Regions from separate parts of the Jeotgalicoccus nanhaiensis genome, predicted to be linked through region 2. Evidence: riboswitches for the same ligand, from Rfam matches in the RefSeq annotation. Region 2 holds a riboswitch; the other holds the start of a gene.

Region 1 (7,478 bases), on a different contig from region 2:
AGGATATAGACGAGGCACAGGCTGCACTTCGCGAGTCGAATCATGCTGACGGCTTCGATGCAACTATCTGGGTCAACGACAGCCAGGATTTAATCGATTCAGCAGTATATATCCAGGAACAGCTTAAAGAGCTGAATATCAATATTACAATTGAACAATTTGAAATGGCAACATTTATGGAACGCTTGGGACAGGGGCAGCATGATATGTTCCTGCTCAGTTTCACAGCGTCTACCGGCGATGCGGATTATCTGTTATCTGCGCTGACACTCAGCACTAATAGAGGTTTTGGCGGCAACAGAGCATTCTATACGAACGAAGATGTTGATGCTGCACTGGAAAATGCACGCAGTGCAACAGAAGATGCGGACAGACTGGCAGAGTATACAAATATCCATAATATGCTTCGTGAAGATGTGCCGTATGCACCTTTAGTTCATCCAAATATGACTTTGGCGTATAATACAGCTCAGCTTGACAATGTCGAGCTTGATGCAGCGGGTTATATCAGACTTGAAAATCTTACTTTTAAATGACAAAACGGCACTGCAGCTAACTGGCGGCAGTGCCGTTTTTCTTAAGTTATGATTTACCTTTCAATAAGGCATACCAGTACATAATCGGCAGCATATTCTTTTTGAACTGATAAAAAATCATTTTATCATCAGCCTGATTCAGGAAAGTCGTTTCTTTCGGCTTCCGGTCATAACCGAATTCCGCAAGAATCAGTTCACCGTATTCAGTGGCGATAGGACAAGCTGTTCTGCCGTCGTATTTATGAGTGGGTTCCTGATCATTCATACGCTCAATCAGATTATCGACCAGCACCGGCAGCTGTTTTCTGACAGCAGCGCCCATTTTTACTGTCGGCAGGCTGGATGAATCGCCAAGAGAAAATACAGTAGTATATTTTTTGTGCATCATCGTGTGTTTATCAACGTCTACCCAGCCTTCTTGATTCAGCAGACCGGACTTTTTTAAAACTGAAGGACCATGCATCGGCGGTGTAATAACGAGCATTTCAAAAGGTATAGTATGTGTTTCGCCAGTATGCGTATTTTTGAATACAGCCTGTTTCTGTTTGCCTTTAACTTCAATCAGTTCTTCGTTCAGTTTGTAATCGATGTGTTTTTCTTCCATTTGACTAATTAAACTGTCGTTATATTTCTTTACTTCAAACAGTTCTTCCCGCCCGCTTCTGAACATTATATCGACGTTACGATCCTGCTGTTTGATAAAATCATCCATTGTAAACAGCGAGTTTTCCGCAGAAACACCGCCTTTAATTTTTGCTTCTGGCTTGGTTACGATGATGTTGCCAGATTTTGTATTTTTAAGTGATTCGTAGGTGTATTCGACGAGATTATATAAATAGTTAGTACATACACTATTGTGTCCGAGTGATTCCCGTGCGCCTTTAATGGCATCGTAGTTAAGTTCGATACCGAGAGCGACGATTAAAAAATCATAACTGATGAGGGTATCATCAGCCGTTACTTCACGTTTAACAGGGTCTACATTTTTTACTGCTGCCTGAAGCCAGCATGCTCCCTTCGGTATAACTTTTTTCATCGGTTTCCAGGTTGAATCCAGCTTTTCATCACCGCTGCCGACGAGCGGCCATGCAGGCTGGAAATAATGATAGTCATCCGGTTCTATAATTAAAACATCATCTTTTAAATCTTTCTTTTTAGAGAGTATGCGGCTTGCGGTTGAAATGCCGCCGGTCCCTCCGCCGAGAATAACTAATTTATAGTGCTTCCTCATGAGAACACCTCCGTGTTATTGGAAATATTCCCGTTTACACAGAGGTTACTCATAATATAATTTATTCTTATGATTTATATTTCCGACAATGCCCATTCTAAATCTTCCGTTAAATCTTTTACATTTTCAAGACCGATTGATAAGCGCAGCAAATTAGCCGGTGCTTTCGTCAGTTCCTGTTCTACTGAGGCCCTATGCTCTATATAGCTGTGTGTGCCGCCGAGACTGGTGGCCTGTGTGAAGATTTTAACTGTATTGGCTATTTGAAGTGCATCGGAATCATTTCCTTTGACCTGAAATGACATCAAGCCGCCGAAATCGCTCATTTGTTCTGCTGCGATGCTGTGCCCCGGATGACTCGGGAGGCCGGGGTAATGTACAGCTTCAACTTTTTTGTGCTGGCTTAAAAATTCAGCGATTACTTTAGCATTTGAACAGTGTACAGACATTCTTGCAGATAAAGACTGTACCCCGCGCAGTGCCAGCCAGCAGTCAAATGATGACGGTACTGCACCTTTCGCGTGCTGCCATGTTCTAAGACGGTTAAGCATCGGACTGTCTTCTTTTGCGACAACAGCGCCGAGTAATAAGTCGCTGTGTCCGCCGATATACTTGGTGACCGAATGAAGTGAAAAATCTGCACCCAGAAGAAGCGGGTTTTGAAGCACAGGTGTTGCGGTTGTATTGTCCACAACAGTCACTGCTCCTGCTTTTTCAGCTATTTTTACGACTTCAGCAATGTCAGTAACTTTAATTTGCGGATTTGACGGTGTTTCAATCCAGACTATACCCGTTGCTTTGCTTTCCACTGCCTGCCTCAGCTGGTCAAGATTTGTCATATCCACTGCAGTAATATCAAAGCTTTTGCCTAGATCAGTTTCTTCAAGTAAAGTGAGCACACCGAAATACATATCATCCGGCAGAATAATTCTCCGGGGTTTATCTTCAGGCAGAACTTCCATGATTGCTGAAATTGCAGCCATCCCGGATGAAAAAGTTACGCAATCATGTCCTTGTTCAAGCGCGGTCAGACATTCTTCTAAAGAACGGCGGTTCGGGTTATCGCCGCGGCTGTACATAAAACCGTCAGTATAAGAACCGTCAGCAGACCGTTCGTATGTAGTAGACAAGTGGATTGGTGTTGTCACTGCCCCCGTGACCGGGTCGACTTGTCTGCCGGCATGGATTGCTTTCGTTTCAAAACGCATATATATCCCTCATTTTTAAGTTTATATAAATCAGTATACAGATGACTTTTATAATTATCTATAAATTCAGACATATTTACTATGAAAACAGAGGATTGTTTCCCGTGAAAAAGGGTAAAAGAATAAAAATACCGGGAGGAGTTTTTTGATGGAAATTAAAAATATCGAACCGGAAGCAATACCGGACTTTGAACAGCAGCTGCAGCTTGAAAACGTAAAGTATTTAACACTGTGCACAGAAGAAGGCATCATCGCCTATCTTGCCGGTACAATCAGTCCAAACGATAATGAAATCGATGTGCATTATAATTTTACGGAAGACTTCAATGAACCTGTGGCAAAACAGATGTACGATTCATTTATGAAACAGAATATCAGTGAAGATATAACGTTTAATCCTCAAAGTGAAACGGAAGAAGTCTTTATCGAATCAATGTAAATTAAAAGCTCCCAATTAAGGGAGCTTATTTGTTTTACCAGCCGATGTCATTTAATTCAAGTACTGTCGGGATTAAAGCACCGTCATATTCTTCTTCAATAAATTCAGCAGTATCTTCTTCCTGATAAAGTTCAGCAATTCTGTTATATGTTTCATTTTCCGCATCTTCATTATTAGCAGCGATGATATTTACATAATCAGTTGCTGTGTCATCTTCGCGGTAAATAGAGTCGTTAATCGGGTGCAGATTTGCATCTTTGGCAATTCCGTTATTAATAACACCGAGATCTACATCTCCTAAGGCACGTGGAATTTGTGCCGGTGCGACTTCTTCAAACTGATAATCATTCGGATTGTCAACGATTGCATTTTCAATTGAATCGAGGCCGTTATAATCTTCGACGAGCGTAATTAAACCAGCATCCTCAAGCAGCATCAGAGCACGTCCCTGGTTAGATACATCATTCGGCAGTGCGATTGTGCCGCCGTCCGGAATGTCATTAACGTCTGTCAGTGAGTCAGAGTAAATGCCCATCGGGGCAAGATTCGTTGTGGCAATCGGAACTAAATCCAGATTTCTTTCTTCGATAAATTCATCAAAATACGCGACAGTCTGAAATGAGTTTAAGTCTATTTCGCCGTCAGCAAGTGCAGTATTAGGCTGTACATAATCATTAAATGAGACAATCTCGATTTCAATATCCTCTTCTGCAGCTTTCTCTGCTACATAATCCCATACTGCTGTGTCTGTTCCACTGATGCCGATAGTGACTTTTTCTTTACCGCCGTCACCGCAGGCTGAAAGCACAATCCCTATTAAAAGCAAACTGGTAAATAAAATGACTTTTTTCATAATTTATATCCTCCTGTTATTATCTTCTTCTTACAACTCTCGCGAGTTTGTTGCCTGCTGACTGCAGACCCTGCACCATAATAATTAATATGATGACTGTAATCAGCATTGTGATCGTATCGAATCTCTGATAACCGTATGTGATTGCCAGGTCGCCGATGCCGCCGCCTCCAACCGTACCGGCCATGGCAGATGCACCGACTAATCCGATAATGGAAATAGTGAAATTTACAATGAGAGAACCGAGAGCTTCCGGAAGAACGAATTTTATAATTGTCTGCATCGGTGTTGCTCCCATAGCGTCGGCCGCTTCCAGTACTCCTTCGTCGACTTCAAGCAGAGAACTCTCCACGAGCCTTGAGATATAAGGTCCGGCAAAGAAAACCATCGGTACAATCGCAGCTTCGGTTCCGATAGAAGTTCCTACGATAAATTTCGTAACCGGAATTATTGCCACAAGCAGGATGATGAACGGCAGTGATCTGAAGACATTAATCACTGCATTCAGCACTGTAAAGACAGCTTTATTTTCTAAAATCTGGCCGGGTCTAGTGACGTATAACAGAATGCCGAGCGGCAGCCCGAGTATAATCGAGAAAATAAACGAAATACTGACCATCTGCACGGTTTCTAAAAATGCCCCCAGTATTGTATTCCAGCTAACCAGCATATGTATTCACCTCACTGTAATGAATATTGTTTTCTTCTAAATAAAGTAATGCTTTTTCGAGTTCAGGGGCTGAACCGTCGAACTGAACGATTAAATTGCCAAACGGTATACCCTGAAGCTCGGTAATATTGCCGAACAGCACATTCACATCTAAATCGTAAAGCTTGCTGATTTGTGATAGGTACGGTTTCACTGCGAGCTGATTAATGAAATTGATTCTGTAAATATGCTGACCGTCGCTTTCCTGCACCAGATCCTGCACGTAATTCGGCAGCTCTGTCTGCATCACTGTATTAACAAACCGTCTGCCGGTTTCTGTTTCAGGGTTAGAAAAAACATCGAAGACAGAGCCGCGTTCAATAATTTTACCGTTCTCCATTACTGCAACTTTATGGCAGACATCCCGGATAACGGACATTTCGTGAGTAATCAGCAAGATTGTAATATTGTATTCCTTATTAATCTTTCTAAGGAGTTCGAGGATGGACTCTGTTGTCTGCGGATCCAGTGCAGACGTTGCTTCATCACACAGCAGAATTGACGGGTTGGTTGCAAGTGCCCGCGCAATACCGACACGCTGTTTTTGTCCTCCGGACAGCTGGTCAGGATACTGTGACGCTTTATCCGACAGGCCGACAAAATCAAGCAGTTCACTAACACGCGCTTTGATTTCATTTTTCGGTGTCTTATTTAAAATTAGCGGCATAGCAACATTCGTATATATCGTTTTTGAATTTAAAAGATTAAAATGCTGAAAAATCATACCGATTCGTTTTTTTGTTACTCTCAGTTCTGACGGTGTGAGTGCAGTTAAATCTTTACCGTCGACAATAACTTTCCCTTCTGAAACACTTTCCAGCTGGTTGACACAACGGATCAAAGTACTTTTGCCTGCGCCGCTGTATCCGACGACACCGTATATTTCTCCGGCATCGACTTTGAAATTAATATTATCCAGAGCATGAACCGGTGTTTCGCTGCCTGGATACGTTTTATCTACATCGATAAACTCAATCATTAAAAACGCTCCTTAAACATAGTTAAATAGTAGGAATTAAAAAATGTAATAAAAATACACCAGTATATAACCGGTGTTTTTTAAAAAAACCAGATATACATTCCTGAAAAAGAAAATAACCTCTTCTTAAAATATAAGAAGAGGCCGATGTATATTCGCTCTTCTCATCTTTTAGCATGATGCTACAGGATTTGGCACAGTACATTAAGTCTGTTGCCGAGATTTCACAGGGCCAGTCCCTCCATCTCTCTTGATAAGAAAATAAGTTATTTGATTATTTAATTTAAACTAACTATAGGGCACAGCAGAATTAATGTCAACACGGAATCTGAAATTAATTTTAAATGAATTACAGAGCATACTGTTTGATACTATTCATAACAAAGTTTATATAGCTGTTTTCATGCGGAACAAAATTATCTCTGTTAATCATTTTACCGTTAATATTAATCGAGTATATTTCTTCAGTTCACAGTTTTTCAAACACAGGCAATTCAATTTTGAAAATATCAGATACTTCGTCATCCATAAATACATAATCAGGTGTGGTATTTTCCGGAATTTTATATATAAATACATGGCATAGTTCTCTGTCGATAAAATCATCAATAATAATTTCATCCTGTACTGAACCTGTATAAATTAAATCGTTTAGTGTAAGACTAATACCTAGTTCTTCTTTAATTTCCCGGACACCATCTTTAACGCTTTCGTCAGAACTTAAATGACCCGCTGCTGTAATATCTAACATATTTGCAAAGTTTTTCTTGTCAGGACTTCGAAGCTGAAAGTGGATGAAGATTCTGCCATCTTCTTTACTCAGGAACCAGCAATGAAATGTTTCATGCCAAAGACCTCTTTTGTGTACTTCAGCCCTTGAAGCTGTCCCTTTTAATGTCCCTTCTGAATCAAATACCTTAAGCAGTTCGTTTTCCATAGTGCGCCACTCCCATAGACTAAAACATCTGTACAAAGAACAAACTGATTGTTTCCCAGTAATACTGAATGACTACGAACAGTACTGCAAATAATATCGCAGGCAGCATATTCGCAACTCTTATATTCATCAGACCGAGCAGTCTGATTCCAATCGCAATAATCATTACACCGCCGGTGCCTGTAATCGCGATAATAATATCATCCATCAAATCAGGCTGGATGAAGCGGTTGATTTGAGAGGCTGACAAGGCGATGGCTCCCTGAAACAGAAAGACAGAGATGGCTGAGAACATAATGCCGATACCCATCGTGGATGTCAGGAAAATAGCGAGCACACCGTCGATTAAAGCTTTTGTCAGCAGTACGGTGTGATCATTTCTGAGCCCGCTGTCGAGAGCACCGATAATGCTGACTGCTCCGACGACATACACTAATGTGGCGGTAACAAAGGCAGCAGCAGCTCCGCCTTCTGTTGCTCCGGTTTTTGTTTCGAGCCAGATGCCGAAGTGATTCATTTTATCTTCAATTTCCCATTTTTCACCCAGCATGGAACCAAGAGCCAAGCTCGCAACAACGATAATAAG
Region 2 (7,478 bases):
TCAGCCGCCGGCCATTCACAAGTAAATGTCAGTTTATCCCCGTCGTAGTCAGCGCGGATATGACCATTCATTTTATCCATTAAGCTTTTCGTCACCGAAAGCCCAAGACCGGTGCTCTCTCCGGTTCTTGATTTGTCTGCAATGTAAAAACGGTCAAAAAGTATTTCCGGATTATTTGCTTCAGCAGTAATTTCCGCACTGTTCTGCACCCATAATATAATAGATTGCCTGTTTTTCCGTACACCGATTTCAATATCTCCTTCAGCATATTGAAGTGCATTAGACAGCAGATTTTCAAGCACACGTCTGACCGCCGCCAGGTCATTTATAATGAACAGCGGACCAGTCGAAATATTCATTGCAGGTTCAATACCTTTCTCCGTAAAATCACTGTAAAATGATAAAACCATTTCATTGGTGAGCCGGGTAATATTAATCCGTTCTTGCTTTAAAACATAATCGCCGGAAGCTATTTTACTCAGTTCAAAAAAATCATTAACGAGTTTTTCCAAATGTACCGAACGTTCCAGCGCCGTATTTAAGTACTCCTGCTGCTCTTTTGCCAGTAAATCTTTTGATTTCACCATTTGAAGATAGCCTTTAATTGATGTTAAAGGTGTTCTCAAGTCATGAGAGATATTCGCAATACTTTCTTTTAATTCATTTTCAGAACGAATTTTCTCACGGTTTGTACTGATGTAATGATCAATCAGCGTGTTGATTTCAAAGCCGAGGGATTCAAGCTGTTTATCTATCAGACTGATATCGATTTTTTTACCTGTCGAAAAGTTGTTATAGGCCTTAAGCTGACTGCTGATATTTTTAAGTTCTTTTTTCAAGACAAATAGACGGAGAACGAGAATTCCTGCTCCAGCCAGTGAAATTATCAGCAAAAAAATCAACTTCAACACCTGCCTTTGAAAAATTATTTAATTTCTTTTTTGCCGAATACATACATACCGATTAATAGCATGACAACTGTTGAAATCACTCCGGTCGATACTGCTGTTACGATATCTCCGGCAGTCATTTCCGGATTCATGACCGTGCCGAATTGATGGAATATCGAATAATTGTAGAGCTTACTGATAAGATCAGACATTGGAATCTGATCTATGACAAACATAATCAAGGTAAGTGCGATTGAAAATATAATCGTTTTTCCGCTGTCTCCGGTCATAATCGCAATTAATGTAATGATTGCGGTATAACCTGCCAGCTGCAGGGTAAATAAGCCGAATGAAGTCAGTAAATATATCAGATGGTCCCCATTAAATATACTGCCGCTTATAATCAATTTTAATATAAGTCCTGAACCCACAGGAATTATTACCGTAAGAATTACAGCCGCTGCTGTATAAACGACATACTTCGCAAAGTAAATCAGGCTCCTGTGTTTTCCGCTTATAATTTGATTTTTAATGACACCAGTACTGCCGAATTCTGTTGAAATATAAAATGCTGCAAGTGTTCCTATCATCAGATTAAAAAATAAAGGCAGAATAAACATCGACAAGGCATTCATTTCCGGAATTCCTGCCGCTTCAAATGGTGTATTGGTCAGCATCCACCATTCAGAAACTACAAGATAATGCATCAGACTGCTGAGAGCGGCAGATATTATAAGAAGTACCCAGAAAGATTTATTATGTTTTAATTTAAATATTTCAGCCTGCAGTAGATTACTCATGCGAACTACCTCCCACAAGTTTTGAAAAATAACTTTCCAGGCTGTCACCATTTTGCGACAAGTGTTCAATAATTAATCCGCTTTCTGTGAGTGCTGCCGATACTATTCTCACATTTTCCAAATGACTGTACAGATTAATTGATCCATCCGGAGTGATTTCGAAATCAGTCGTGTTCAGCTTTCTCTCGAGTACCGTCACGCCTTTTTCATGATCATCAACTTTAATTTTCAAATGTTGCCGGCACTTTTCATCGAGTTCCTGAAGACTCAATTCTTCAATCAGTCTGCCTTCGTGAATAATTCCATAGGTAGTTGCAAGCTGATAGAGCTCGCTTAAAATATGACTGGAAATCAAAACAGTTAGATTTTTTTCGCGGTTTAATTTTTGAATTAATTCTCTCAGTTCAACTATACCTATTGGATCCAAACCGTTCGTCGGCTCGTCTAAAATTAAAAATTCCGGATCTCCAAGTAATGCGACAGCAAGTCCCAGACGCTGTTTCATGCCGAGTGAAAAGTTTTTCACTTTCTTATTTCCTGTATTTTCGAGCTCAACTAGTTTCAGTGTATCTGTAATACACTGTTTACCGGGAATTCCCTTTTGCAGACGGTGAACTTCCAAATTCTGTTCAGCTGTCATATTCAAAAACAAGGCGGGCTGTTCGATAATCGCCCCCATTCTTTTCTGCGCATCATTTAATTCCTTAGCAGTATCCGCACCAAAAATTTCAATTTTTCCGCTGTCCGGAAAACCGAGGCCTGTGACCAGCCGCAGCATTGTTGACTTTCCCGCACCATTTTGCCCGATAAAACCGTAAATATCTCCTTTTTTCACAGTGATATTTACTTTATTTACCGCTTTATAATTTTTATATGTCTTTGTAAGTTCATCAGTTCTAAGTATATATTCACTCATAGTATAATCTCCTTTTTAATCGATAAACTGATTGTAAAAGAGAAATCATAAGAAAGTATTAAAACATTCCTTAAGAAAGTATTAATTTTTCATTTTATAGCCCATTCCCCAAACAGTTTCAATATAATCTGCTTTATTGTTTGCAGATGCAAGTTTATTGCGAAGATTGCTCATATGAACATTGACAGTGTTGTCATCACCTTGAAAAATCTCGTGCCAAACACTTTCAAATATATTTGCTTTCGAAAACACTTTATCTGGATTTTTCATTAAAGTATAAAGAATCGTAAATTCCCGCGCAGTCAATGTCAGCTTTTTATCATTTACCCTTACAGTTTTAGCATCCATATCCAGCACAATATCTTTATGTGTAAGAATATCCGGAATCACTGCAGCTGACCGATGAAACCTTCTCATGACAGCGCCTATACGCGCGGATACTTCTTCGATATCGAATGGCTTCGTTATATAATCATCGGCACCAAGTTTGAGAGAACTGACTTTTACCTCCTGCTCTTCCCGGGCAGAAATAATAATGACCGGCGATGTTCCTTCAGCTGTTATATTTTTCAGTATTTCTTCCCCGGACATTCCCGGTAGCATCATATCAAGCAGTATTAAGTCCCAATGCTGGTGATTGAAATAGAGCATCGCTTCTGTGCCTGAATACGCGGAGTGTGGTATATAACCGTTTTCCTTTACAATGTCTGACAGCAGTTTATTAATCGCATTGTCATCTTCAATGATTAATACATTTTGCTTAAGTCTCATATTTTATGCCCCCATTCTTGCAGTTAAGTTCATTATAAACATAAAAAATACTCCCTAATATTCATTTAAGAATATTAGGGAGTATTGACCCATTTATATCTATATCATTTTCAGCTGTATAATCTAATTATTCTGCGTCCGCCGGGTTAAGTTGCAGCTCAAGGCTGACTTTAACGTCTTTAGATACAAGCACTCCGCCTGTTTCTAATGTCTGGTTCCAAGTTAAGCCAAATTCTTCACGGTTGATTGAGAATTTAGATTCGAAACCGTAAACTGTCGGTCCGAAAGGACTTACGCCCTGGCCGTTGTATTCCACAGGAATAGTCACTTCGTTAGTGACGTCTTTAATAGTTAAGTTGCCTGTCACATCAAATTTTGTGCCTGATCCTTCGATTTTAGTTGATTCAAATGTGATTTCTGGGTGGTTTTCCACATCAAAGAAATCAGCAGAAGTTAAATGAGCGTCACGGTCTGCAACTTTAGTGTCGATAGTTGCTGCATTTGCTTTACCTTTTATTTTTGCTGTTGTGAAGTCTTCAATATTGTCAGCTTCGACATCAATCGACCATTCCCCGAAAGTTCCTTTAACTTTAGTTACCATCATATGTTTTACTTGAAATTCTAATTCTGAGTGCGCTGTGTCCGCTGTAAATTTAGCCATAATTAAATCATCCTCCATAGTTTTGTTTTTCGTTAATACTTCGCTTTCGAACTATCACATTAATTATGATAATATACTTAGTTACAAAAAGCAAGTAACAAACTTAAAATAAATTAAATTTGATATATTTGTATATTTAAGTCTATATTGAAGTAGTTTACCATTATCTGAAAATTAAACCTTTTTGACACTCTGTATTAATATATTGACCTTTATCGGTTAGGCGTGTATCCTTAATCTCATTAATTAAATAAATTCTTATCCAGAGAGGTGAAGGGACTGGCCCGTCGAAGCCTCAGCAACAGACTATTTGGTACTGTGCTAATTCCAGGAGCAGACGCTCAAAGATAAGCTGAGGACTTCCCCATCTCTTATCTTTACAAATAAAAGATGGGGATTTTTTAATAGGAGGATAATATTATGTCTAATAAAAAAGGCGGCCCGGTATCCTTGCTGCCCCTAGTTATATTTGTAGCCTTATTCATTGGTACCGGACTTCTGGCAGGAGATTTCAGTGCTATGCCGATTCCGCTAGCAGCGATTCTTGCGTCAGTTGCAGGTTTCTTTTTATATTTTAAAGAACCGTTTAAAGATAAATTAGCTGCTTACTTTCAAGGCGCAGCACAGGAAAACGTCATACTTATAGTTGTTATTTTCTTGCTTTCCGGTGCTTTTTCCGGCATTGCAGGAGCTATGGGAGCTGTGGATTCAACAGTAAATATGGGATTAACATTTCTTCCCCCTAGTCTGCTTTTAAGCGGAATTTTTATTATCTGCTGTTTTGTATCACTCGCTATGGGAACCAGCACAGGCACTGTTGTAGCAATTGCACCGATCGCCATTGGTATCGCAGACCAGACTGAAATCGGACTCGCACTCGCTTTAGCCACTGTTATTGGCGGGGCTATGTTTGGTGATAACTTATCGTTTATTTCTGATACAACCATTGTCGCTACACGTACTCAGGGTGTCAAAATGATTGATAAATTCAAAGTGAACTTTTGGATTGTGCTGCCGGGCGCTATTCTGACCATAATTACTTTATATTTAATGACTGCCGACATCTCACTTAGTCAGACAGGAAATTATGACTTTAATTTTATTGAAGTCATTCCATATCTTTCTGTGCTGATTATCGCACTCCTCGGGGTCGATGTCATAATCGTGTTGCTGAGCGGAGCAGCAATTTCAAGTCTTCTCGGCTTGTTGACAGGAGCTTTCGATATATTTACGCTGTTTTCAGCGGCTGGTGAAGGTATTGCAGGTATGCAGGAAATTTCAATTATCACAATACTAATAGCCGGTATGATTGGTCTAGTCAGTCATTACGGAGGTATCACCTACCTGCTCAATACTATTATGGGCAGAATTAAAACGAAAAAAGGCGCCGAACTCGGTATCGCAAGTTTAGTCAGCGTTACTGACGTATCCACTGCCAATAATACAATTTCAATAATGATGACGGGACCTCTCGCGAAAAACATAGCTGAAGAATATGAAGTGGACCCGAGAAAATCTGCAAGTATACTCGATACATTCGCTGCAGGATTCCAGGGTCTCATTCCTTACGGCGGACAAATGCTTGCAGCTTCAGGACTCGCCGCCGGTATCTCGCCTGTGGAAATTATGCCGTATTCCATTTATCCAATGCTGCTGATTATCAGCGGAATTATTGCGATATTAATTGGATTCCCAAGAAAGTATTCAAAAGTCAAAGTTAATTAGAGAAAAATCAATCGGATTCAGCAGATGCTGGATTCGATTTTTTATTTAAAAGTTTCCGTGGCGATGTTTAAGTACGACATAGAAATGGCGTCGTACTCGGGAACAAGTTCAAGTACGACACCGAAGCACCGTCGTATCCGGGAGAAAGTTCAAGTACGACACCAAAGCACCGTCGTACTCGGGAACCAGTTCAAGTACGACACGAAAGCGCCGTCGTATCTGGGAACAAGTTCAAGTACGACACGGGAACACCGTCGTATCTGGGAGCGAGTTCAAGTACGACACCGAAGCACCGTCGTATCCGGGAGAAAGTTCAAGTACGACACCAAAGCTCCGTCGTACTCGACATCTCTTTCAATATAAAAAAGCGGAATATGCCCATGCACATTCCACTCTCTTTATTGTTCAAATATAATTTCCTTAATCATATGCATTTCTTTAGCATATATTGAATGTTTTATATCCTCGACAGTTTCTTCAATGATTGAATAAGATTCTCTCGCCTTTTCGACTTTCCCTGTTTCAAACAGACTGAGCGGGTACACCAGACTTCTGACAGCGAACAAAATCCGGTCCAGCGGATGCTGGGCTTGCGGACGTTCATACATTTGATAAGCAAAGTTTTCTAAAACATACTCATAATCCTGCCTATAATAAGCCAGTTCCAGCTCAAATATCGGCAGATACTGTTTGATATAATCTCTGCTGACCATTGGATTATCGTTTTCTTTTTTAATCACTGCTTCCATTTCTGCCAGATAGTTCTCAACAAGTTCAATAATATTGTCAGGTTGATTCAGCAGATAAAATACATTAATCGGACGGTTTTTATCCACTACTTCAAATTTATACTTGTCCGACTGGTTAAACGATAAGTACTTCCTCAAATTTTCCTGATAAACTTCAGCCTGTTCCATATCGCCTTTATGTGAATAATACAAACCAAGTATTAAATTCTGCAGATAAAAATATTTGAAGTTCTCTTTTTTATAGCATTCCTGCAAGTGAAGTTCTCCGTATTCCAGAAAATCTTTTTCATTAAAATCTGCAGCAAACGAGCTTCTCCAGAATAAGTAATTTATATAGATATTACTGTCGTATTCCTTGTACTTCTCAACATCTTCTTCCAGCTGCTTTGTCGTTTCATATGCACTTTTATAATCTCTTTCGTACAGCATGGATATCGCATTGTTCATTTTATCGGTGACAGCCAGATTCTCGAGTCCGATATTTTTATAGAACTGCTCGATTAAATCAGTAATTTCTTCAGCTTTCTCCCTCTGGCCGGTGTACCTGTAGTAGACACGTATTAGATGATAAATTAACATGCCGTCGCTCGACTGCGCAATTTTATCAATATTAGGAAGTATTTCTTCTTTTATTAACTCTGTCGGAAAATCAAAAGAATTATACAATTCACTGCGCTCAAGCATTTTCTTTGTCCACTCGCTGTCACCTTCTTGTGTTAAATAACTGATGCTGACCCCGAGTGTCTCTGCTAAATACTCAAGAGTATCCATTGACGGGTTGGATTTATTATTCTCTATTAAAGACAGCATGCCCTTGGTAATCTTCTCTCCAGCTAGTTCAACAAGCGTTAACCCCTGTTCTTTCCTCAATTCTTTTATACGTTCGCCTAAAGCCATATCACTCACTCCAATTTACATTAGTTTAATTATATTAAACTATTTCTTGACTTACAATCTTAAATAATT

What was found. Region 2 has a riboswitch for S-adenosylmethionine ahead of IR135_RS09920 (Na+/H+ antiporter NhaC family protein). Riboswitches for the same ligand answer to the same signal wherever they lie in the genome.
Region 1: linked by a shared signal. The riboswitch ahead of IR135_RS05505 (methionine ABC transporter ATP-binding protein) and the one ahead of IR135_RS09920 (Na+/H+ antiporter NhaC family protein) in region 2 are both predicted to bind S-adenosylmethionine.

What each region holds. Positions count from the first base shown of each region.
Region 1 covers NZ_JADGLW010000003.1:188,494-195,971, forward strand. The annotation lists gene IR135_RS05475 (ABC transporter substrate-binding protein) at 1-536, shown strand, start outside; gene IR135_RS05480 (NAD(P)/FAD-dependent oxidoreductase) at 583-1,767, opposite strand; gene IR135_RS05485 (trans-sulfuration enzyme family protein) at 1,842-2,975, opposite strand; gene IR135_RS05490 (hypothetical protein) at 3,124-3,414, shown strand; gene IR135_RS05495 (MetQ/NlpA family ABC transporter substrate-binding protein) at 3,449-4,267, opposite strand; gene IR135_RS05500 (methionine ABC transporter permease) at 4,287-4,937, opposite strand; gene IR135_RS05505 (methionine ABC transporter ATP-binding protein) at 4,927-5,955, opposite strand; SAM riboswitch class I at 6,117-6,215, opposite strand; gene IR135_RS05510 (NUDIX hydrolase) at 6,425-6,892, opposite strand; gene IR135_RS05515 (DUF554 domain-containing protein) at 6,912-7,478, opposite strand, start outside.
Region 2 covers NZ_JADGLW010000008.1:77,467-84,944, forward strand. The annotation lists gene IR135_RS09895 (sensor histidine kinase) at 1-902, opposite strand, end outside; gene IR135_RS09900 (ABC transporter permease) at 926-1,690, opposite strand; gene IR135_RS09905 (ATP-binding cassette domain-containing protein) at 1,683-2,606, opposite strand; gene IR135_RS09910 (response regulator transcription factor) at 2,688-3,377, opposite strand; gene IR135_RS09915 (YceI family protein) at 3,505-4,038, opposite strand; SAM riboswitch class I at 4,294-4,392, shown strand; gene IR135_RS09920 (Na+/H+ antiporter NhaC family protein) at 4,459-5,763, shown strand; gene IR135_RS09925 (helix-turn-helix domain-containing protein) at 6,162-7,409, opposite strand.